DNA from 2 places in the Streptomyces sp. bgisy100 genome. Region 2 is predicted to be linked to the other one. Evidence: riboswitches for the same ligand, from Rfam matches in the RefSeq annotation. Region 2 holds a riboswitch; the other holds the start of a gene.
The links. A riboswitch is a leader RNA that binds a small molecule or an ion and turns the genes downstream of it on or off. The one in region 2 is predicted to bind cobalamin.
Positions count from the first base shown of each region.

Region 1: linked by a shared signal. The riboswitch ahead of AC3EQ1_RS24400 (ABC transporter substrate-binding protein) and the one ahead of AC3EQ1_RS10310 (energy-coupling factor ABC transporter permease) in region 2 are both predicted to bind cobalamin.

Region 1 is NZ_JBYITE010000043.1:24,244-29,085, reverse strand. Features, by position in the region: gene AC3EQ1_RS24405 (FecCD family ABC transporter permease) at 1-525, opposite strand, end outside; gene AC3EQ1_RS24400 (ABC transporter substrate-binding protein) at 602-1,618, opposite strand; cobalamin riboswitch at 1,653-1,831, opposite strand; gene AC3EQ1_RS24395 (NAD(P)/FAD-dependent oxidoreductase) at 2,080-3,519, shown strand; gene AC3EQ1_RS24390 (NAD(P)/FAD-dependent oxidoreductase) at 3,771-4,842, opposite strand, start outside.
Region 2 is NZ_JBYITE010000011.1:60,636-65,477, reverse strand. Features, by position in the region: gene AC3EQ1_RS10335 (FUSC family protein) at 1-126, opposite strand, end outside; gene AC3EQ1_RS10330 (VOC family protein) at 278-1,015, shown strand; gene AC3EQ1_RS10325 (GNAT family N-acetyltransferase) at 1,088-1,654, shown strand; gene AC3EQ1_RS10320 (chaplin) at 1,997-2,236, opposite strand; gene AC3EQ1_RS10315 ((2Fe-2S)-binding protein) at 2,488-3,204, shown strand; cobalamin riboswitch at 3,401-3,595, shown strand; gene AC3EQ1_RS10310 (energy-coupling factor ABC transporter permease) at 3,625-4,317, shown strand; gene AC3EQ1_RS10305 (energy-coupling factor ABC transporter substrate-binding protein) at 4,314-4,754, shown strand; gene cbiQ (cobalt ECF transporter T component CbiQ) at 4,759-4,842, shown strand, end outside.

The sequences.
Region 1 (4,842 bases), on a different contig from region 2:
GCCGAGGCCGCCGAGGGTCCAGAACAGCACGGCCCGCAGGTGTTCGGCCTCGGCGGCGGTGACGAGCACCAGGCTGGTGAGGGCGGAGAGGATGTACTGCACGGCCACCCCGGCCAGGACCAGCCGGCCGGTGGTCATCGTCCCGCCGCGGCGGGCCATGGCGTAGACGGCGACGAGGGCGCCGAGCGACCCCACGAAGGCACCGGCCGGCAGGGCCACGGTCGTCGCTCCCGCGCCGAGACCGAGCACCACCACGAGGACCGCGCCGGTCGAGGCGCCCGAGGAGATGCCGAGGAGGAAGGGGTCGGCCACCGGGTTGCGGACCAGGGCCTGGAGGACGGTCCCGACGACGGCGAGTCCGGCGCCGACGACGGCGCCGAGCAGGACCCGCGGCAGCCGGACGTCGCGCACGATCGTGGTGAACGGGCCGGCCCCGGTGTCCCCGGCGAGGATGCGCAGCACATCACCGGCGGGGATCCGGACGGGGCCCAGGGCGAGCCCGGCGACCGCCGCCGCGGCGAGCACGGCCGCGAGCCCGGCGAGGACGAGGGAGCAGCGGAGCCGGCCCGCCGGGGTCCGCGGTATTCGGCGGAGCACCGCCCTAACCGCCGTGTCCGGGGTGGAGCTGCCGGGCCAGCGAGTCGACCGCCTCGGGCACCCGCACGCCGAGCACGGCGGAGGACAGCGGCAGCACCGCGAAGCGCTTGTTCCGGATCGCCGGGACGTCGGCGAGCGCCGGGTCCTGAAGGAGCCGCTTCTTCTTCGCCGCCACCGGGGTGCCGCCGTAGTCGTAGATCACGATCACTTCGGGCCGGCGCTGGACGACCTTCTCCCAGGAGACGTCGCCGAAGGTGCGGTCGAGGCCGGCGAAGACGTTCCGGCCGCCGGCGAGGCGGACGATCTCGTTGCCGATGCCCTTGCCGCCCGCGGTGAACGCCGCGCTGTCGCCGCTGTCGTAGACGAGGACGGAGGGCCGGTCCGCACCCTTCAACCGCTTCGCCGTGGCCGCGAGTTGCCGGTCCTGGCGGGCCAGGAGGGCGTCGGCCCGCTCGGGGACGCCGAAGGTGCGCGCGGTCTCGCGGATCTCCTGCCGCAGCCGGTCCATCCGCACCGGGCCGCGGCCGCAGCTCTCGATGTTGAGCCGGGTGCGCACCCCGCTCTTCTCCAGCGAACCACGGTCCCGGCCCTCGCTCTTGTCGAAGGCGCTGGCGTAGCCGCCGTAGACGAAGTCGGGTCCGGCGGCGAGCAGCTTCTCGTACGAGGGGTACTTGTCGGCCAGGACGTCGACGCCCCGGTAGGCGTCCCGGAAGCGGGGCAGCACCCGGTCGTCGAGGTAGGCGGTGCCGGCCAGGCGCTTCTCCAGGCCCAGGGCGAGCATGACCTCGGTGGAGTGCTGGTTCAGGGTGACGGCCCGCTTCGGCGGAGCCGTGAACGTCGTCTTCACACCGCAGTTGGTGACGGTGTACGGGAAGCCCTTCGCGGCGGCGGAACGGCCGTTGGCGGGCCGGTCGTCGGCGGGCCGGCCGGCCGTGGGCGCGAGGCCGCAGCCGGTGAGCGGGAGCAGCAGCAGAGCCGCCGCGACGGTCCGGACGCGCAGTGACCCCGGGAACCGGGACATGCATGCCTCCTCCGGGGGATCCGCGTCCCCTGGTCGGTGCTGAAGGCGGCAGTCCGGTGTCTGACTCCCGAGGAGCGGCCCGTCCCGGAGCGGTGCGCCGTGCGGCACACCACCCGTTCTAAGCGGCTTCCCGGTCACAGTGGCGGGACCGTGCCGGAGTCGCACCGGCTTCCCGGGTTCCGCAGCCTCGTGAACACCCGCATTCTGTCAGAGCGCGATCAGCCCGCCCAGGGCGCGGCCCGTGAGCTGCGCCGCTCGTGGCCCTGCGGGAACCGCGCCCGTGGAGAACCGCGCCCGCCCAAGGACGCGGCAGGCCGGAGCCGGTCGCCGTTCCTCCGCCGCACGGCACCGACGGGGTGTCCGGCCGGCCGGTGTTCCGGTACCCGATCGGGGTGTGCGGGCCGGGCCGGCACCGCCTACCCTGAACGGTCTGCGACCACCGGGAATGCGGAGCCCTTCGGATGAACCACGGCCGGACCTCACCTCGTACGGCACCGTTGACGGACGGCTTCGTCAACGGCGGTGTCTCCTTCTGGTACCGGGACGGCGGCCCGCCCGGGCGCCGGCCCGCCCTGCCCGGGGACCGCGACTACGACGTGGCGATCGTCGGCGGCGGCTACACCGGTCTGTGGACCGCGTACTACCTCGCCCGGGACCGGCCCGGTCTGCGGATCGCCGTGCTGGAGCGGGAGTTCGCGGGATTCGGCGCCTCCGGACGGAACGGCGGCTGGCTCTACCACGGCTTCGCCGGGGCCCGGGAGCGCTATGCCGCGCAGCACGGCCGGCCCGCGGTGCGGGAGATGCAGCGCACCCTGTTCCGGTCCGTCGACGAGGTGATCTCGGTGGCGCACGCCGAGGGCATCGACGCGGGCATCCACAAGGGCGGCATGCTGCGCGTCGCGGTCGGCCCCGCGCAGCAGGCTCGGCTGCTGGCCGCTGTCGAGGACCAGCGCGACTGGGGCTTCACGGAGGCGGACCTGCGGTTGCTCGACGCGACGGAACGGGCGGAGCGGGTGCCGGTGGCGGGGGCGTCCGCGGCCGCCTGGACACCGCACGCCGCCGCCGTCCAGCCCGCGGCGCTGGCGTCGGGGCTGGCCCGGGCGGTGGCCGCCCGCGGAGTCGACATCCTGGAGGGCACCACGGTCACCGAGATCCTCCCCCGCAACGCCGGAGGGCGGGCCGTCGCCCGCACCGACCGGGGCAGGGTGACCGCCGACTACGTGATCCGGGCGACGGAGGGGTTCAGCGCGAACATCGCCGGACTGCGCCGTCAGTGGCTGCCGATGAACAGCTCGATGATCGTCACCGAGCCGCTGTCCGACGCGGTGTGGGAGCGGATCGGCTGGCGGAACCGGGAGGTGCTCGGCGACACGGCCCACGCCTACATCTACGCCCAGCGCACGGCGGACGGCCGGATCGCCCTCGGCGGCCGGGGAGTTCCGTACCGCTTCGGTTCGCGCACGGACACCGGGGGCGTCACCCGGCCGCAGACCGTGGACGCCCTGTGGCGCGCGCTCGTCACGCTCTTCCCGCCCGCCGCGGACTCCGCCGTGGAGCACGCGTGGTGCGGTGTTCTGGGCGTGCCGCGGGACTGGTGCTCCACGGTCCGGCTGGACCACACCACCGGTCTGGGGTGGGCCGGAGGGTACGTGGGCAGTGGGGTGACGACGTCCAACCTGGCGGGCCGTACGCTGCGGGACCTCCTGCTGCGGCAGGACACCGAACTGACCGCGCTGCCCTGGGTCGGGCGGCAGGTGCGGCCCTGGGAGCCGGAGCCGCTGCGGTGGGCGGGGGTTCATCTGATCCACGCCCTGTTCCGGGCCGCGGACCGGCGGGAGAGCGCCGGCCTGCCGCACACCTCCGCGTTCGCCCGGCTGGCGGGGGTCATTTCGGGGCGGTGAGCGGCGCCGGGGCGGCCGGGCGGGGCCGTCTCCGGACGATGAGCGAGGCCGGGCGGCCGTACCGGGGCCGTCTCCCGGCGGTGCGGCCGCCAGACGTCCGCACCGGGCCCGCTCGTCCCCGCCGTCGGCCCATCGCACCGGCCGGCGGTCCCGGCCGGCGGTCCGGGCGCCTGCCGTTCAGGACAGGGGCGGGATTCTCCGTGACGTCCACCCCGGCCCCGCCGGCATCCCGTCCTCCCACGGGCCACCGTTCACCCGACGGAGACCAGCACCGGCCCCCCGTGGGCCACGGCCCGTCCGCACCATGCCGCGGAGAGCCGCACCGGCCGCCCGGGCACGGCGGTTTCCCACACACGCTGCCGGTGCAGAGTCCGGCCGTCCTGCCGCACGATCAGCCGCGGCCGGACGAGCGGTTCTGCCGGTTCCAGGCTGAACCTCCCCTGCGCGGAGAGGGAGTTCACCGGGCCGATCCGGTCGGGGGCGACCCAGGCGAGCGGTGCCTCGGCCAGCACGGACACCCGGGTGGGCAGCCATCCCCCGTCGGCCAGGTGGCGGAGCACGGGTTCCGCGACGAGCGCGCCGTCCCGCACGGCGGTACCGGCGGACTCGCCGGGGCGCAGCAGGGTGCCCACCGCGAAGACCCCGGGCTCGGAGGTGCGGAACGCGGTGTCGGCGGACGGCCCGCGGGAGCCCGGTGCGAGGGAGATGCCGCCGGTCCGGGCCAGTTCGTGTTCGGGGATCCAGTCGCCGGTGAACACCACCGTGTCGCAGCGGAGCGTCACGGTCCGTCCGTCGCGGTGCCGGAGTCCGATGGCCTCCACCCGGTCCCGGCCGTGGAGTCCGGTCACGGTGGTGTCGGCGAGCAGCGGGATCCCCCGGACCGGCGGGGACGGGACGGTCTGTGCCCAGGAGGTCCGATGGTGGGGCAAGTCGGTGACGAGCGCGGCCACTTCGGTCCCGGCCCGGCGCAGGGCGAGCGCCGTGGCACGGCCGGACGGCCCGGCGCCGACGACGACGGCGCGGCGGCCGACCGTGCCGCGCTGTTCACCGGGCAGGGACCGCAGTCCACCGGGCAGGGACAGCAGTTCCTCGTGCAGGGACCGCTGTTCACCGGGCAGGGACCGCAAGGCCTGGCCATTGCTGAGGACGCCCGCGGGGCGGGTGCCCGGGACCAGCCGTGCGCTGCGGGGCCGTTCCCGGGCGCCGGTGGCGAGGACGACGGCCCGTGCCGTGAGGCGTTCCGGTCCGGCCGGACCGGTGGTGGCCGCGGTGAGCGGGCCCGCCCAGCCGGTGACGCCGACCCCGGTGCGCAGGACGGCGCCG
Region 2 (4,842 bases):
GGAGATGAGCCACTCCGCGGCGGCGAAGGCGAGCGTCGCGGCCACGGTGCAGCGCACCGTCTGCACGACGATCGGATCGTTGCGCCGCCGGATCAGGCCGACGACGGTCTCCCGGACTGCAGGCACAGTTCACATGATCGCGTCAGGTCGGGCGGGAGCGTCACCTGCGCCGGTCCATCCGTGGTGGGTCGGCGGGCGAACGGATGCGGCGGATGGCACAGTGGCGGACATGTCCTCGACGCGCGCGGTGCACGGAGCGCCTTGCTGGGTGAGTTTGATGACGCGGGAACTCGAGGCCGCCCAGAGTTTCTACGGGGCGGTGATGGGGTGGACCTTCCGCCCCGGCACCCTGGGCGACGAATTCTGCGTCGCCCTCGCGGACGGACGGCCGGTGGCCGGCATCGGGGCCCTGGCCCACACCATGGTGGTCCCCGTCTCCTGGACCGTCTACTTCGCCGCCGAGAGCGCCGACACCGTGGCCGCCCGGATCCGGGAGCGCAGCGCGACCGTGGCGGTCGGCCCGCTCACCTACGGCAAGGGCCGCGCCGCGCTGGCCGCCGACCCGGCCGGAGCGGTGTTCGGCTTCTGGGAGGGCGAGGTCCTTCCCGAATGGCGCGTCGGCGCCGGCTCCGCCCCGGCGTGGCTGGAACTGCGCACCCGCGACGCCTTCGCCGCGGCCATCTTCTACGCGGAGGTCTTCGACTGGGCCTCCGGACGGCCCGACGGCTGCGAGGTCGAGTACGAGCACGACGCCGTGGTGGTCCTGGCCCGCGGGCAGAAGGTGGCACGGCTGCGCGGGGGCGGTGTGGAGGCGGATCCGGACCCCCAGGTCCGCCCCCGCTGGAACGTCTACTTCCGGGTGCCGGACGTCGATGCCGCGGCCGAGGCGGCCGTCCGGGCGGGCGGCACGGTCACCGGCGAGCCGGACGACTCCTCGATCGGCCGCTCGGCGACCCTCCGGGACCCTCAGGGCGGCCTCTTCACGGTGACCACGGGGACCGGCGCCACCGCCTGAGCACCCCGCCCGGACACGGGGGTACGCCTCGCCGAGAGGCCGTGGCGCCCCGCTCCGGTTAGCGTGAGGAGCATGTATGCGCCACTGCGTACGGAACGGCTCGTGGTGCGCGACTGGACCCCCGGCGACGCCGAGGCCGCGCTGCGGATCTACGGTGCCGAGGAGGTCGCCCACTGGCTGACGCCTGCCATGCACCGGGTCGGCGACCTGTCCGCGATGCGCGCCGTCCTCCAGGCGTGGGAGGAGTCGCAGCCCAACCTGGTGCGGCCGTCGGGACGCTGGGCCGTACAGCGCCGGGAGGACGACCGGGTGGTCGGCGGGGTCGTCATCCGGATGCTGCCGCCCTACGACGAGGACCTGGAGATCGGCTGGCAGCTCAGCCCCGACGCCTGGGGACGGGGCTATGCGACGGAGGCCGGTGCCGCGGTGGTCCGGTGGGCGTTCGAGCAGGGCGTGGACGAACTGTTCGCGGTCGCCCGCCCCAACAACACCAAGGCCGCGGCGACGGCCCGCCGGATCGGCATGGAATGGGTGGGGGAGACGACCAAGTACTACGACATGCGGCTCAACGTGTACCGCATCCGCCCCTCCGACCTGGCGGAACCGGTGCGCATGCCGACCGATCGCGCCCACGGCTGACCGACGGACGCTGCTGCGGGGCCGGGCACTGCTCGGGCCAGGGGCGCCACGGTGCGGGGCACCACGGGGGTTCGGTACGTCGTGGAGGTGGGGGGCACCACGGAGGTGCGGGAGGCCACGGAGGTGCGGGGCATCACGGAGGTGCGGTACGTCGCGGAGTCGGAGAACCTCGCGTCCGTCCAGGTGCGAAAACAGGAAAGTGGCGCCCGCCGTCCCGTGGACGGGCGCCACAGCCGAGGGGGCGGAGGAGCCGGAATGCCGCCCGGCGTGCTCCCCTCAGCGGTCGGGGCCCGGGGGCCCCGAGGTCTCACCGGTCGACAAGGCCCTGCCGACCGAGGAACTTCAGCGGTTGACGCAGGAGTTCCCGAGGGCGGGGTTGGCGACACCGATGACGCTCACGGTGTCCCCGCAGGCGTTGACCGGCACGTGGATCGGGGCCTGGACCAGGTTGCCCGAACCGATGCCCGGGGAGAACACGGCGGCACCCTGGGTGCCCGAGTCGGCGACCGCCGCACCAGCGGCGGCGGAGAGGGCGGCACCGGCAGTGGCGGCCAGAACGGCGGCCTTGGCAATACGCGACATGACGCAAACTCTTTTCAGTCGTACAGAAAGAAAGTTCCCTGCCTGTGACAAGCAGGGAACCGGATCAACGCACCGGACGAGGTGAAGATGCGCCTTGCGAGCGGCTTTAGCCCTATCGAGTGAGTTGCGGGTGCAGTGTTGCCGCCGCCCCGTCTCCCCGTCGCGGCGGGGGCGAAGCGTCCCGCCCGGGTGCCCTCCCGTCCGCCGTCGGCCCGTACGGGAGAATCCGGGGGACGACGGAGAGGAGCCGCATGCCGGGGACGTCCATGGCCGAAGGCCTGCGCCGGGTCGCCGCGGCGGGGCCGTTCTTCGCCGTCCGTACCGCGGAGGCGCCGGGGGAGGGGCCGCGGGCCCACGGCTATGCGCCGCTCGCGGAACTGGGCGCGGACCCCGGTCCGCTGCGCGCCCGGATCACCACCGTGGCCGGCCGGCTGGGCACGGACGAACTCCGGGTGGGCGCGTCCCTCGTCTTCCAGGGGCTCGCCGCCCGGCTGTGGTCTCTCGCGCTCGGCTCCGCCGTGCTCGCCGGCACCCTCCCCGACCTCTCCCCGGAACGGCTGTGGTGGCACCCGGACCGGAGCGCGCCGGACGAACTCTGGCTGCCCGGCCCCATGCCCGCGGCCGATCCCGGCACCTCGGCGGACCGGCTGCGCGCGGCGGTGGTCGACGGCCAGCTCGTCCCCCTGCACCGCGCCGTACGGTCGGTAAGTCCGGTTTCGGGGCAACTGCTCTGGGGCAATGCCGGGTCGGCGCTGTTCGGCTCGTACCGCGTCCTGCGCGACGGCTGCCGCGCACAGGGCCGCACCGAGGCCGCGGACACGGCGTCGGCGCTGGTCCGGGAGCTGTTCCGGGAACCACCGCTGCACGGCACCGGCACCCTTGCGGGCGGTACCTTCACCCGGCGCAGCTGCTGTCTCTACTACCGGGTCCCGGGCGGCGGCCTCTGCGGCGACTGCGCGCTGGCCTGAGGCGATGGCCACGATCGTCTGAAGCGACGGCCACGCTCGCCCGAAGAGACGGCCACCACGCACTCGCCCGCGGGGCGGTGACCATGCTCACCCGAGGGGCGCACGGTTGGCCGCCCGCGCCCCTGAAGCGCACCGTTGCTCCTGCCTCGGCGGTGGCCGATACCGATCCCTGGTTGTGACCGGAGCGTGCTGCCCACTAACCTCTCAGGGCCTTGGTGTACGGGAAACCGGTGATGAAACCGGTGCGGCCCTCGCCACTGTGATCGGGAAGTCCGGTTCCACCCCTCGGGGAGCCACTGGGACGCCGAGCCGCCGGCTCGGTGCCCGGGAAGGCGGAGTCCGGACGGCATGACCCGTCAGCCAGGAGACCGGCCGGGGCGCGTCGTCCATCCACGAGGTGCTGGAGAGGTTCGCTTTCCCATGCATATAGCCGAGGGGTATCTGCCCCCGTTGCACGCGGTCGCCTGGGGCGCCGCCGCTGCCCCGTTCGTCGTCCACGGCGTCCGGTCCCTGTCCCGCGAGGTCAAGGAGAACCCCGAGAGCACGCTGCTGCTCGGCGCCTCCGGAGCCTTCACCTTCGTCCTCTCCGCCCTCAAGATCCCGTCGGTGACCGGCAGTTGCTCGCATCCGACGGGCACCGGCCTCGGGGCCATCCTGTTCCGGCCGCCCATCATGACGGTGCTCGGCACGATCACCCTGCTCTTCCAGGCGCTGCTGCTCGCCCACGGCGGGCTCACCACGCTCGGGGCCAACGCGTTCTCCATGGCGATCGTCGGCCCCTGGGCCGGATACGGGGTGTACCGGCTGGCCCGGCGGCTGGGCGCACCGCTCATGGCCGCCGTGTTCGCCGGGGCGTTCGTCGCGGACCTGAGCACCTACTGCGTCACCAGCCTGCAGCTCGCGCTGGCCTTCCCCGACCCGGGCACCGGAGTGCTCGGCTCCCTCGCCAAGTTCGGCGGCATCTTCGCCGTCACCCAGATCCCGCTGGCCGTCAGCGAGGGCATCCTCACCGTGCTGGTGATGCGCCTGCTGACCCAGTCCAGCAAGGGGGATCTGATCCGGCTGGGCGTGCTGTCCCGCCGCGCGGAGAACCAGGAGGCCGTTGCCCGATGAAGCGTCACACCAAGATCAACCTGCTGTTGCTGGCGCTGGTCGTCGCCCTGGCGGTGCTGCCGCTCGCGCTCGGCCTCGGGGACCACAAGAAGGAGCCCTTCACGGGCGCCGACGCCCAGGCCGAGTCCGCGATCACCGAGATCCGGCCGGACTACGAGCCCTGGTTCAGCCCGCTCTACGAACCGCCGTCCGGCGAGGTGGAGTCCGCGCTGTTCGCCCTCCAGGCCGCCCTCGGCGCGGGCGTTCTGGCGTACTACTTCGGGCTGCGCCGCGGCCGCCGTCAGGGCGCGGAGCGGGTCGCGTCCCAGGATGGCTCCGGGGCCCAGGACAACTTCAGGTCCGAGGACAACCTCAGGTCCGAGGACGGCTCCGGATCCGAGGACGGCTCCGGTGCCCCGGGCGGGGCGGCGGCGCCGGACCGCGAGACCGCGGCCTAGCCGCGTGCTGCCCATCGACGCGGCGGCGCACAGCAGTCGCTGGCGCCGCCGCCACCCTCTGGACAAAGCCGTCCTCGCGCTCGGGCTG